DNA from 2 places in the Virgibacillus sp. FSP13 genome. Region 1 is predicted to be linked to the other one. Evidence: predicted binding sites of a transcription regulator. Region 1 holds the regulator's gene; the other holds the start of a gene.
What was found. Region 1 encodes LexA, which represses DNA repair genes until DNA is damaged. Its sites were predicted from a motif close to CGAACATATGTTCG; they were not measured.

Region 1 (5,522 bases):
TTGGTGAAGGTAAAATGGAAGAAATAGCAGAAGAAATAAATGAACTGGAGATTGACTTAGTTATTTCCAATGATGAATTATCAGCTGGACAATCGCGAAACCTTGGGGAACGATTTGGTGTGCGAATCATTGACCGGAGTCAGCTGATTTTAGATATTTTCGCCCAACGCGCCCATACAAAAGAAGGGAAACTTCAAGTTGAATTGGCGCAGCTAGAATACATGCTTCCAAGGTTACACGGGCAAGGTATAGCAATGTCCCGTTTGGGCGCCGGTATTGGTACGCGTGGGCCAGGGGAAACAAAACTCGAAACGGATAGACGCCATATTAGGCGACGAATTTATGATATAAAACGTCGGTTAAAACTTGTTGTTGGCCAGCGTGAACAATACCGCAAACGCCGGAAATCAAATCATGTATTCCAAATTGCTATTGTCGGCTATACCAATGCAGGGAAATCGACTTTATTTAATCGGATAACAAAAAGTCATTCACTTGAGGAAGACCAATTATTTGCTACGCTTGATCCACTTACAAGGCAAATTCAGTTTCCATCTGGCTTCCATTCGTTGCTAACGGATACCGTTGGGTTTCTTCAAGACTTGCCGACGTCCTTAATTGCCTCTTTCCGTTCGACGCTTGAAGAAGTGATAGAAGCAGATTTTATTTTGCATATTGTTGATGTAGCACATCCGGATAAGGAACAGCAGCAAGACACGGTGCTTGATTTACTGCAAGATTTAGGTGCACGTACAATTCCGACATTAACAGTTTATAATAAAAAAGATTTACTAGAAGGGGATTTTATTCCTTCCAATCATCCAGCAATGCTTATTAGTGCTTATGACCAGGAAAATATTCAAGCTTTGTTAAGGAGAGTGGAAACGATTCTGAGAGATGAGTGGGAATGGTATAAAACAACACTTAACCCTGATCAAGGTAAATTACTTCAGCGTCTTGAGCATGAGACCATTATGGATGAGCGGCTTTATGACGAAGAGCTGATGAAATATAAAGTGAAGGGCTATATTCAAGAGAACCATCCATTAACAAGTCAATTAAAGGAGCAGTAATGTACGAATGATAGAACAACAAGCACAACAGGCAGAACTAGATGTGAAAAAGAAACATGACCAAATTAGTAAAACGGTAGAAGTGAATCAAAAACGGGTACTTGATGCATTTAAACATAACCGCGTAAGTGACAGTCATTTTCATTCAACAACTGGATATGGCTATGATGATGATGGCAGGGAAACATTAGAAGCAGTCTATGCGGAGGTATTTGGTGGAGAGGACGCATTAGTAAGGCCACAAATGGTATCTGGAACACATGCGATTTCGACTGCATTATTTGGATTGCTTCGACCTGGGGAAGAACTTGTTTATTTAACAGGTAAACCATATGATACGTTGGAATCGGTTATTGGCAAGCGTGGAGACAATACAGGATCATTAAAAGATTTTGGAATTGATTACAAGGAGGTAAACCTGAGGCAAGATGGCTCGATTGATTATGTGGAAGCAAATCGGTCCATTACACCGAAAACAAAGGTCGTTGGTATTCAACGATCAAAAGGCTATGATGATCGACCATCCTTTACAATTCAACAGATCGAGGAAATGGTGCGATTTGTAAAGGAAATAAATAACGAGATTATTGTATTTGTTGATAACTGTTATGGGGAGTTCGTTGAGAAGAGAGAACCATTACATGTTGGAGCTGATATAATCGCTGGTTCTTTAATAAAGAATCCTGGCGGTGGAATCGTTCGGGCCGGTGGGTATATTGCTGGTCGTAAAGAGCTTGTTTTACAATGTGGCAATCGATTAACAGCTCCAGGATTGGGTAAAGAAACTGGAGCCACATTACATATGTTGCAAGAGATGTACCAAGGATTTTTCTTAGCTCCACACGTTGTTGGGGAAGCATTAAAAGGTGCCATTTTTACAGCTCGATTTTTAGAACTAATTGGATATACAACACAGCCAGACTATCAAGCGGAACGAACTGATTTAATTCAATCGGTCACATTTAAAAGTGCAGAGGAAATGATTGCGTTCTGTCAAACCATTCAAATGAACTCACCGGTTAATTCATTTGTAACACCAGTACCTAGTCCAATGCCTGGTTATGAAGATGATGTTATTATGGCTGCGGGAACATTTATACAGGGGGCAAGTCTTGAATTAACAGCCGATGGACCGATAAGAGCCCCCTATACGGCGTATGTGCAAGGTGGTTTGACCTATGAGCATGTAAAGATTGCCTTGAAGGAAGCGGCTGTGAATCTTATTGAAAAAGGTTTTCTAACACTAAAATAGGGAAAAGAAAAAAGAGGTGGAAAGCCATCTCTTTTTTCTTTTAGCAATAATGTTAGGAAACCTTACATAGATTTGACACAATCCATAACAAAAGGTAAACTAATAGTATTAATCATGAAGGGGGTTCGAAAATGAACGATCAGGATAGACGTTCCATGCCCTTATTCTCGATAGGAATTGTAAAGAAATTAACGGAACTAACGGCAAGGCAAATTAGAAACTATGAAGAACATGGTCTTATTCAGCCTGAAAGAACATCAGGGAATCAACGTTTGTTCTCCTTTAATGATGTTGATCGATTATTGGAGATAAAAGACTTACTTGATAAAGGTATTAACTTAGCTGGTATTAAGCATTTGCTTATCACTAATAAACAGATGCAACAACAAAAGGAAACGTTATCTGAAAAAGAACTTAGAATTATGTTAAAGAATGAATTACATGAAGCTGGGAGAATGGGAAAATCTAGCTTAAGACAAGGTGAATTATCTAGGTTTTTTCAATAAAAATAAAGGTTGATTTGAAAGCTGGGAGGCTAACGAATGAGTTCAAAATTATCGAAGGAACAAATTTATCAAATAATAGAGGAGGAAAATGTTCGATTTGTACGCTTGCAATTTACTGACATGCTGGGAACAATTAAAAATGTTGAAATTCCGTTAAGCCAATTGGATAAAGCGTTAGACAATAAAATGATGTTTGATGGATCCTCAATCGAAGGATTTGTTCGAATTGAAGAATCAGATATGTACTTGCATCCAGATCTAGATACATTTGTCGTATTCCCATGGACATCTGACAAAGGAAAAGTTGCGCGATTTATTTGTGATATTTACAATCCAGATGGAACACCATTTGAGGGGTGCCCAAGGTATAATTTAAAACGAAATCTTAAAAAAATGGAAGAATTAGGTTACTCAGCGTTTAATATTGGCACAGAACCTGAATTCTTTTTATTTAAACTAGATGAACATGGTGACCCATCATTGGAATTGAACGATCGAGGCGGGTATTTTGATTTAGCTCCAACAGATTTAGGGGAAAATTGCCGTCGTGATATAGTTCTTGAATTGGAAGAAATGGGATTTAATATTGAAGCATCCCACCATGAAAGTGCGCCAGGCCAACATGAAATTGACTTCCAATATTCTGATGCAGTGAAACATTGTGATGATATTCAAACATTTAAGCTTGTTGTGAAGACAATTGCGAGAAAACATAACTTACACGCGACGTTTATGCCTAAACCATTATTTGGCGTTAATGGTTCAGGTATGCATGTGAATATGTCCCTGTTTAAGGATGGCGAAAATGTGTTCTTTGACAATGATGGGGATATGCAGCTAAGCGAAATAGCATATCAATTTACAGCTGGACTAATTAAACATGCTACAAGTTTTACTGCTGTGACAAATCCAACCGTAAATTCATACAAACGCTTAGTTCCGGGTTATGAGGCACCGAGTTATGTTGCATGGTCAGCGCAAAATCGAAGTCCATTAGTACGGATTCCGTTTTCAAGAGGATTAAGTACTAGGGTTGAACTTAGAAGTGTTGATCCCGCCGCAAACCCTTATATGGCAATGGCAGTACTTCTTGCATCAGGTCTTGACGGGATTACGTCAAAACTTACTCCACCAGAACCAGTAAACCGCAACATTTATGTAATGGATAAAGCAGAGCGTGAAAAAAATGGGATCAAAGATTTACCAGCAACATTGATGGACGCACTAGGTGAGTTGCAAAAAGATGAAGTTGTTTCAGTTGCATTAGGTGAGCATCTTTATGAGCATTTTATTGAGGCTAAAGAGATTGAATGGGACATGTTTAGAACGACCGTTCATCCATGGGAACGTGAGCAGTATTTAGCGTCTTATTAAAAAATCCCCTTGATACGTATATAACGTATCAAGGGTTTTTTAATGAATGTTCCGGTATAATCCAATTACTTTACCTAGAATCGTAACATTTTGATAGATTAACGGTTCCATTGTTGCGTTCTCAGGTTGCAAGCGAATATGATCTTTTTCCTTGAAGAATCGTTTTACTGTAGCTTCATCCTCGTCCGTCATTGCCACAACAATATCTCCGTTTAGAGCCGTGTTTTGTTGCTTTACAATAACCATGTCTCCATTTAATATCCCAGCTTCGATCATACTTTCTCCTTCGATTACTAGTACATATAAACTATCATCTGGCCCGGCGCTTGAGCTTGGAAGGGGGATGAATTCTTCAATATTTTCTACAGCAGTAATCGGGATTCCAGCGGTAACTTTACCTATAACCGGTGCATAGCGAGCCTCTTCTTTTGGTATATTATTCTCTTCTGACGGATTTAAAATTTCAATTGCTCTAGGTTTCGTTGGGTCTCTTCTAATATAGCCTTTACTCTCTATTCTTGCGAGATGACCGTGGACAGTAGAACTTGACGCAAGTCCAACTGCTTCAGCTATTTCTCTTACAGATGGTGGATAGCCTTTTTTGCTAACCTGGTCCTTAATAAAATCAAGAATCATTTGCTGTCTTTTGGAAAGTTTAGTCATTTAGCAAACACCTCACGCATATTATTTATTGATACTAGTTTATCACTAGAATCATAAATAAGCAAACGTTCGTTCGAAAATGTATTGACAAGATCGTACGTTCGATGTACTATACTAATAGACGAACAATAGTTCTTATCTTAATGAAGGAGCTGATTGATATGTTTGGAAAACTTACAAAAACAGATGTATTCTATCTTGTTACTTTTGCTTTAACATTGGGGTTCTTATACTTTTCAATGGTTACCAGCGCATAGTATACTGATATAAATGAAGGGGTAATTGGATTGAAAGCGATTCTTTATTGTCGGGTAAGTACAGATAAAAAAACTCAGGAAACATCTTTAGCACGACAAAAGCGGGAACTCATCAGTCTTGCAGCACGTTATGAATTCACTGTTGTTGATATAATCGAAGAGCAAGCAAGTGGCTATGATATCGACCGTGATGGTATATTTCAGCTACTTGACTACTTTTCTGCCAATAAAGCGGATTGTTTACTGATCCAGGACGAAACTAGGTTAGGGAGAGGGAATACAAAGATCGCGCTATTTCATCAACTGCATAAATTGAATATATCGATATATACTGCAATTCAGGACGGACAGCTGGAACTTTCCGAATCCGATTCAATGGTTTTACAAATTGTCGGGA
Region 2 (5,522 bases), on a different contig from region 1:
GAGATGTATACAATCCATGGTCATGAAGTCGTTTATTCATTTCCTTTTCGATAAATCGATAGCGTTGATTAAGTAAGTGAAACAAGTTTCGATTGTCCATATGGTCCATTTTTATCACCTCATTATTTACCCAGGTAAATAAAATTACTTTTTCTATGTTACGCTTTTTATGTTTGTTTGTAAACCATAAAACTTAAATTAAAAATCATGTCAGCAAAACAAATGTTCGTCATTTTGAACAAAATATGCTATGATATAATGGCATATTTTAAATGATTGTAGACTCCTTTTACTAAAAAAACCCACTTATCTTTCAAGTGGGCTAAAAAAGTTAGGCATTTTTGGGGGAAGCAATTATTTTTCGCTTGGGTCATATTCATCATAGATAAGCCTTGTAACAGTTGTCGATTCTTCATTTTCAATTTCGGATTGGGTTGCATCCACCCCGTAAGAATCATCAGGATCAATGCCTGGTGCTTGCACATTATCGTTCTTTCGCATCTTCTTTTTATTCATATAATCCCACCTCCAATCGTTATTAGTTTGCCTAAAGCGTGAGAAAATATATGTTATACCTAAGGCCCTCCCGCATTTCGCATTATCAGAGAAAGGTGTTGAGACTTTTCATAAACAATTAGAAAAAGAGCAGCAATCGATTGCTGCTCTTTCCCATTTTTTGAAGATGAAGTTGTTGGACTATACAATATGTTGCGACGTTTGCTTGGTTGTTTTTCTGCTGTGGAGCACACTGACAACCAAGAGGGAAATCCCTCCCAATGCGCCAGAAATGAACATCATTGCAAAGAGTGCCTGACCACCAAGATGGGTTAATATAATTCCACCAAGCCAAGGTCCTATGAAGAATCCAGCACTTCCACCAGTTGCCAATACGGCAAAATAGTTTTTAACCCTTCTTTTGGTATTCTTGCGGAAATGGCCGACATTTTTGGGTTGATGAATAATTCACCTATCGTATAAATCAGCATAAAAACAAACCAAAGTATGTAAAGGTCTGCAAAAATAAAAAGTAAACTACCTGCACTAAAGAAGATGCCACCGATCAAAAAGCTTTTAAAATCGGTTATTTTTTCTATCATATGTATGACGATTGGCTGAAAAACCACAACAGTCAGCGTGTTCAGTGTCAAAAGAGACGCGAATAATGTTAATCCACTTTCGCCCATCGTTTTGGATAAAAACTGACTGACATTGGCATCTAATTGAGACTCTGTGGCAAAAAGGAAAAAGTTTGCTAGAAAAAGCCATAATAGGGTGCGGTCCTTTATAATGATAGACCATTGTTGTTTCTCTGTCGCTTCCCCTGTATTGTAGCTATTATGGAAAAGTTTATGCTTCCAGAAAAAAAGGAATAGACATGGCGCCAATAACAGAAGTGCAGCAGCAAAGATATAAAGCGGAAGTGCCGTTTTACCGGCTTCAAGCGAAACCCCAATTAACGGACCGAGCGCACCACTAACGGTAAATAGCCAATAATTATAACCAAAAATCCGCTCCAGTTTATCATCTGGTGCGTAATCAGATAGAAGTGATCGATTCGCCGGACCGTATATCGCCCATGATAAACCATTAATAAACGATATGATACAAAGGGCAATATAATCATGAATCATTCCATATCCTATAAAACAGAAGGCAGGGATTACCAAGGACGCGACATAAGCTTTTCTTTTCCCCACCTATCACTAATACGACCGCTAATAATCCCAAAGGCCATCCCTGACAAAGCAGGTAGATTGACCAGAAAGGCCGATTTTGCCCACTCTTTTTAATGTAGATCACTATATACAGTTAATGTTAAGGCTTTCATCTAGCTTAACATTAATTATGGGAATATGTAAATTAATATAAAAATAATGAATAGTATGTAATTAAGTATAAACCTATCCCGCTTTTTGATTGACTTTTCATGTTAAATCGTACAATCTAATAGGGAGTATATGTTCGTTTTTGTTAAATTGAATACCATAAAGATAACCTGATTTTCATCCCCGGGTATACATGGTGGAAAACAAAAGGGGAAGATAATATCATAAGGTTTAAATTCAAAATGAAATATTGGAATAGGGAATTATAATTATTATAGAATAAAGTATTTTGTTTGACATTATAAATAAGTCAAACAAAACTTATACCACACAAAAAAGGGGGGGATCCTTAATGGGAGTTGCATTAATACTCGCGGAAAAGCCTTCTGTTGCGAAAAACATTGCAGATGCGCTAAAAATTAAAGGTAAAAAAGATGGCTATTTTGAAGGAAACAACTATATCATTACGTGGGCTTTTGGTCATTTGGTTCAGCTATACGACGCAAAAGACTATGATAGTAAAATGGCACAATGGAAACTAGACAACTTTCCGTTTATACCAGCTAATTTTAAGTATAAAGTAAAAACAGATCCCCGAAACAGACAACGATCGGATCAGGGTGCAACAAAGCAACTAAAAACGATTCATTATTTAATGAGACGAAATGATGTTGATGCGATCATCTCTGCATGTGATTACGATCGGGAGGGGCAATTGATTGGGGACAGCATCATTTATCGGGCAAATCCAAGCAAACCCGTGTATCGCTTGTTACTTAATGAATGGACAACGGAAGAAGTACTCCAAGGAATCGAAAAGATGAGACCAAATGAGACAATGCGGCCATTAAGAGATGCTGGAGTTAGCAGGCAATGGGCTGATTGGGTGATTGGGATTAATTTAACCTCTGTTGCGACATTAAAATATCAAAAAGGTAAGGGAAAAGCGCTGAACATCGGAAGGGTTCTGCTGCCTACGTTGAAAATTATTTATGATCGTGATAAGGAAATTGAAAACTTTGAACCAGAAGATTATTTTAAGTTAACAGCAACCTTTCAGACGGATGATCTGCAAGCGTATGAAGGTACATATGTTGAGGGAAAACAAGAAAAATTTAAACAGAAAGATACGTTGGACAATATTCAAAAGGAGATTCAAGGAAAGCAAGCACTAATTACCGACAAACAAGTGGAGAAGAAGAAGGAGTTTGCCCCATTACTGTTCAACTTATCTAACTTGCAAGGGTACATAACGAATAAATATAAAGGCTGGACATCTGATAAGGTATTGAAAGTTGCCCAATCACTTTATGAGAAAAAATTTATCACATATCCACGTACTTCTAGTGTTGCTTTAGACGAGAGCTTAGTTGGGAAAACAGCCAATGTATTGAAAACATTAGCAGAAGATCTGCCGTATAAAGATGAGATTAAATTCAAGAAAACGAAGCGGGTCTTTAACAATGCCAAGGTGGAAAGTCACAGCGCGATCATTCCAACTTATGTGAAACCAAAACGTCTAACGGGTGATGAACAAATCGTGTATACAGCGATTAAAAACCGTTTTATCATGCAATTTATGCCCGTTGCCGAATATGAGGAAACAAAGCTCATCACAAAAATACATGAAGTGAAAGGACACTTTGCTTCGAAGGGAAAAGTACAGCTTGTTAAGGGATGGAAAAAAGTAGAAAACATTCAATCGAAGGACAATCTATTACCAATAGTTCAGGTAAATGACAAGGTAAGTTTACTGGATTCAAAGGTTACCTCCCATGTAACAAAACCGCCAAAGCATCACACAGAAAAAACGCTGTTACGAGTGATGGAAACGTGCGGAAAAAATTATAAGGAAGATGAAAGTGAAGAACAAATAGGAAGTATTTTGACTGGATTCAGTATTGGAACACCGGCGACTAGGGCTGAAACAATTAAGAAATTGAAGGATGTCGGTTATATCGCGGGTCAAGGTAAACATCTATTCTGTTCCGATTTAGGAAAAAGGCTAGTAGAAACATTCCCGGTAAAAGATCTGTTTGATTTAGAATTTACTGGGCGCTTGGAAAAGACATTATCAGACATTCAAAAAGGGGAGATCGACAAACAGGAATTTTTACGTGTTGTCTTTCATTTTACAAATGAATCAGTGGAGACAATCAAAACTGGGCAGGATATTATCATTAACGAAATTTCTCAGTCACCTCGAAAAACAAATGAAGTTTTAGGGTCTTGTCCTCAATGTGGAAGCGGTGTGATCGAAGGGAAAAAAGGATTTGGTTGCAGTAATTGGAAAAGTGGCTGTAAATTTGTGATATGGAAAAATGATAAGTATTTAGCGACAATGAAAAAGAAACCTACAAAAACAATGGTGAAGCAATTACTAAAAAACAAGAGAGCCCATGTAAAGGGATTAACAAGTAAAAAAGGCAGCAAATTTAATGCCTATTTACGCTATGAAAAAAATCCGGATAATGATTATTTTAGCTGGAAGATGGATTTTGGAAAATAGATCTATGAAACTAGTAAAGCCGTATCCAATAGATACGGCTTTACTTTTAATGGAAGCGTATTACTCATTTGACAACTTCAACACATCAAGCAATTTAAAGAACAATCCAAGGATGATGGCTACAATTGTTGCTAAGCCCATCCCTGTTAGGGCAACAGAACCAATTTGAACGGTTGCACCACTGATGCCAATGACGAGAACAACACAAGTTAAAATTAAATTTTGCGAACGATTGTAATCCACTTTTGACTCGACTAGCATTCTGAGTCCGCTTGCCGCAATGATACCAAATAATAACAACGATACACCACCCATAACAGGTGCCGGAATCGACGAAATCAATGCTGCCAGTTTTCCTCAGAAAGACAGGATAATAGCCATTACGGCTGCTAAGCCAATAATCCAGGTTGAGTAAACTCTTGTTATAGCTAGAACGCCAATGTTTTCCCCATAGGTTGTGTTTGGAGTAGAACCGATGAAGCTGGAAATAATAGTAGAGATTCCATTCCCTGCTAACGAACGATCAAGACCAGGATCTTTTGTTAAATCATTTTTAACGATGTTTCCTGTCACAAATAAGTGCCCAATATGCTCTGGAATGATTACAAGTGCTGCCGGCAAAATCACGAGAATTGCTGACCAGTCAATTTTCATTTGGTAATAAGTTGGTGCAGAAATCCAGGCAGCCTCTTGAACTTTTGACAGGTCTACTATACCGAATGCGTAGGCAATGATGTAACCTGTAACAATGCCGATTAAGATAGGAATGATTTTCAAAAAGCCACGAAGTGTGACCCAACAAACAATGGTGATCATTAGTGTTAGAAGTGAAACAATGGCAACACTAGAATCAATTGTCCAGGTACCATCAGCGTCTGCTGGTGCAATCCAACCCGCCATTTCCGCTGCAGTTGGAACGAGTTCTAATCCGATAACAGCAACAATTGCACCCATTGCCGCTGGCGGAAATATGACATCAATCCATGCTGTACCTACAAATTTTACGATCAGTGCCACAATACATAAGACAACCCCAACCATGAAGAAACCACCTAATACGTAACTGTAGCCTGCTCCACCTGTATACTGACCTAATACAACGAAAGTAGGGGATATAAAGGCAAAACTGGCTCCCAGAAATGCAGGGATTTTCCCTTTTGTGATAAAAATATATAATAATGTTCCAA

Region 2: ACW2QC_RS19195 (DNA topoisomerase) is a predicted target of LexA. The motif match lies at 1,952-1,965, and genes of this name have one in related genera.

Annotation. Positions count from the first base shown of each region.
Region 1 is NZ_JBSVKG010000002.1:127,654-133,175, forward strand. It holds gene hflX (GTPase HflX) at 1-1,073, shown strand, start outside; gene ACW2QC_RS02470 (methionine gamma-lyase family protein) at 1,081-2,325, shown strand; gene ACW2QC_RS02475 (MerR family transcriptional regulator) at 2,457-2,831, shown strand; gene glnA (type I glutamate--ammonia ligase) at 2,868-4,205, shown strand; gene lexA (transcriptional repressor LexA) at 4,245-4,868, opposite strand; gene ACW2QC_RS02490 (YneB family resolvase-like protein) at 5,156-5,522, shown strand, end outside.
Region 2 is NZ_JBSVKG010000037.1:7,488-13,009, forward strand. It holds gene ACW2QC_RS19175 (MarR family winged helix-turn-helix transcriptional regulator) at 1-109, opposite strand, end outside; gene ACW2QC_RS19180 (hypothetical protein) at 355-516, opposite strand; gene ACW2QC_RS19185 (hypothetical protein) at 697-888, opposite strand; gene ACW2QC_RS19190 (MFS transporter) at 855-1,697, opposite strand; gene ACW2QC_RS19195 (DNA topoisomerase) at 2,179-4,335, shown strand; partial or broken gene uraA (uracil permease) at 4,396-5,522, opposite strand, start outside.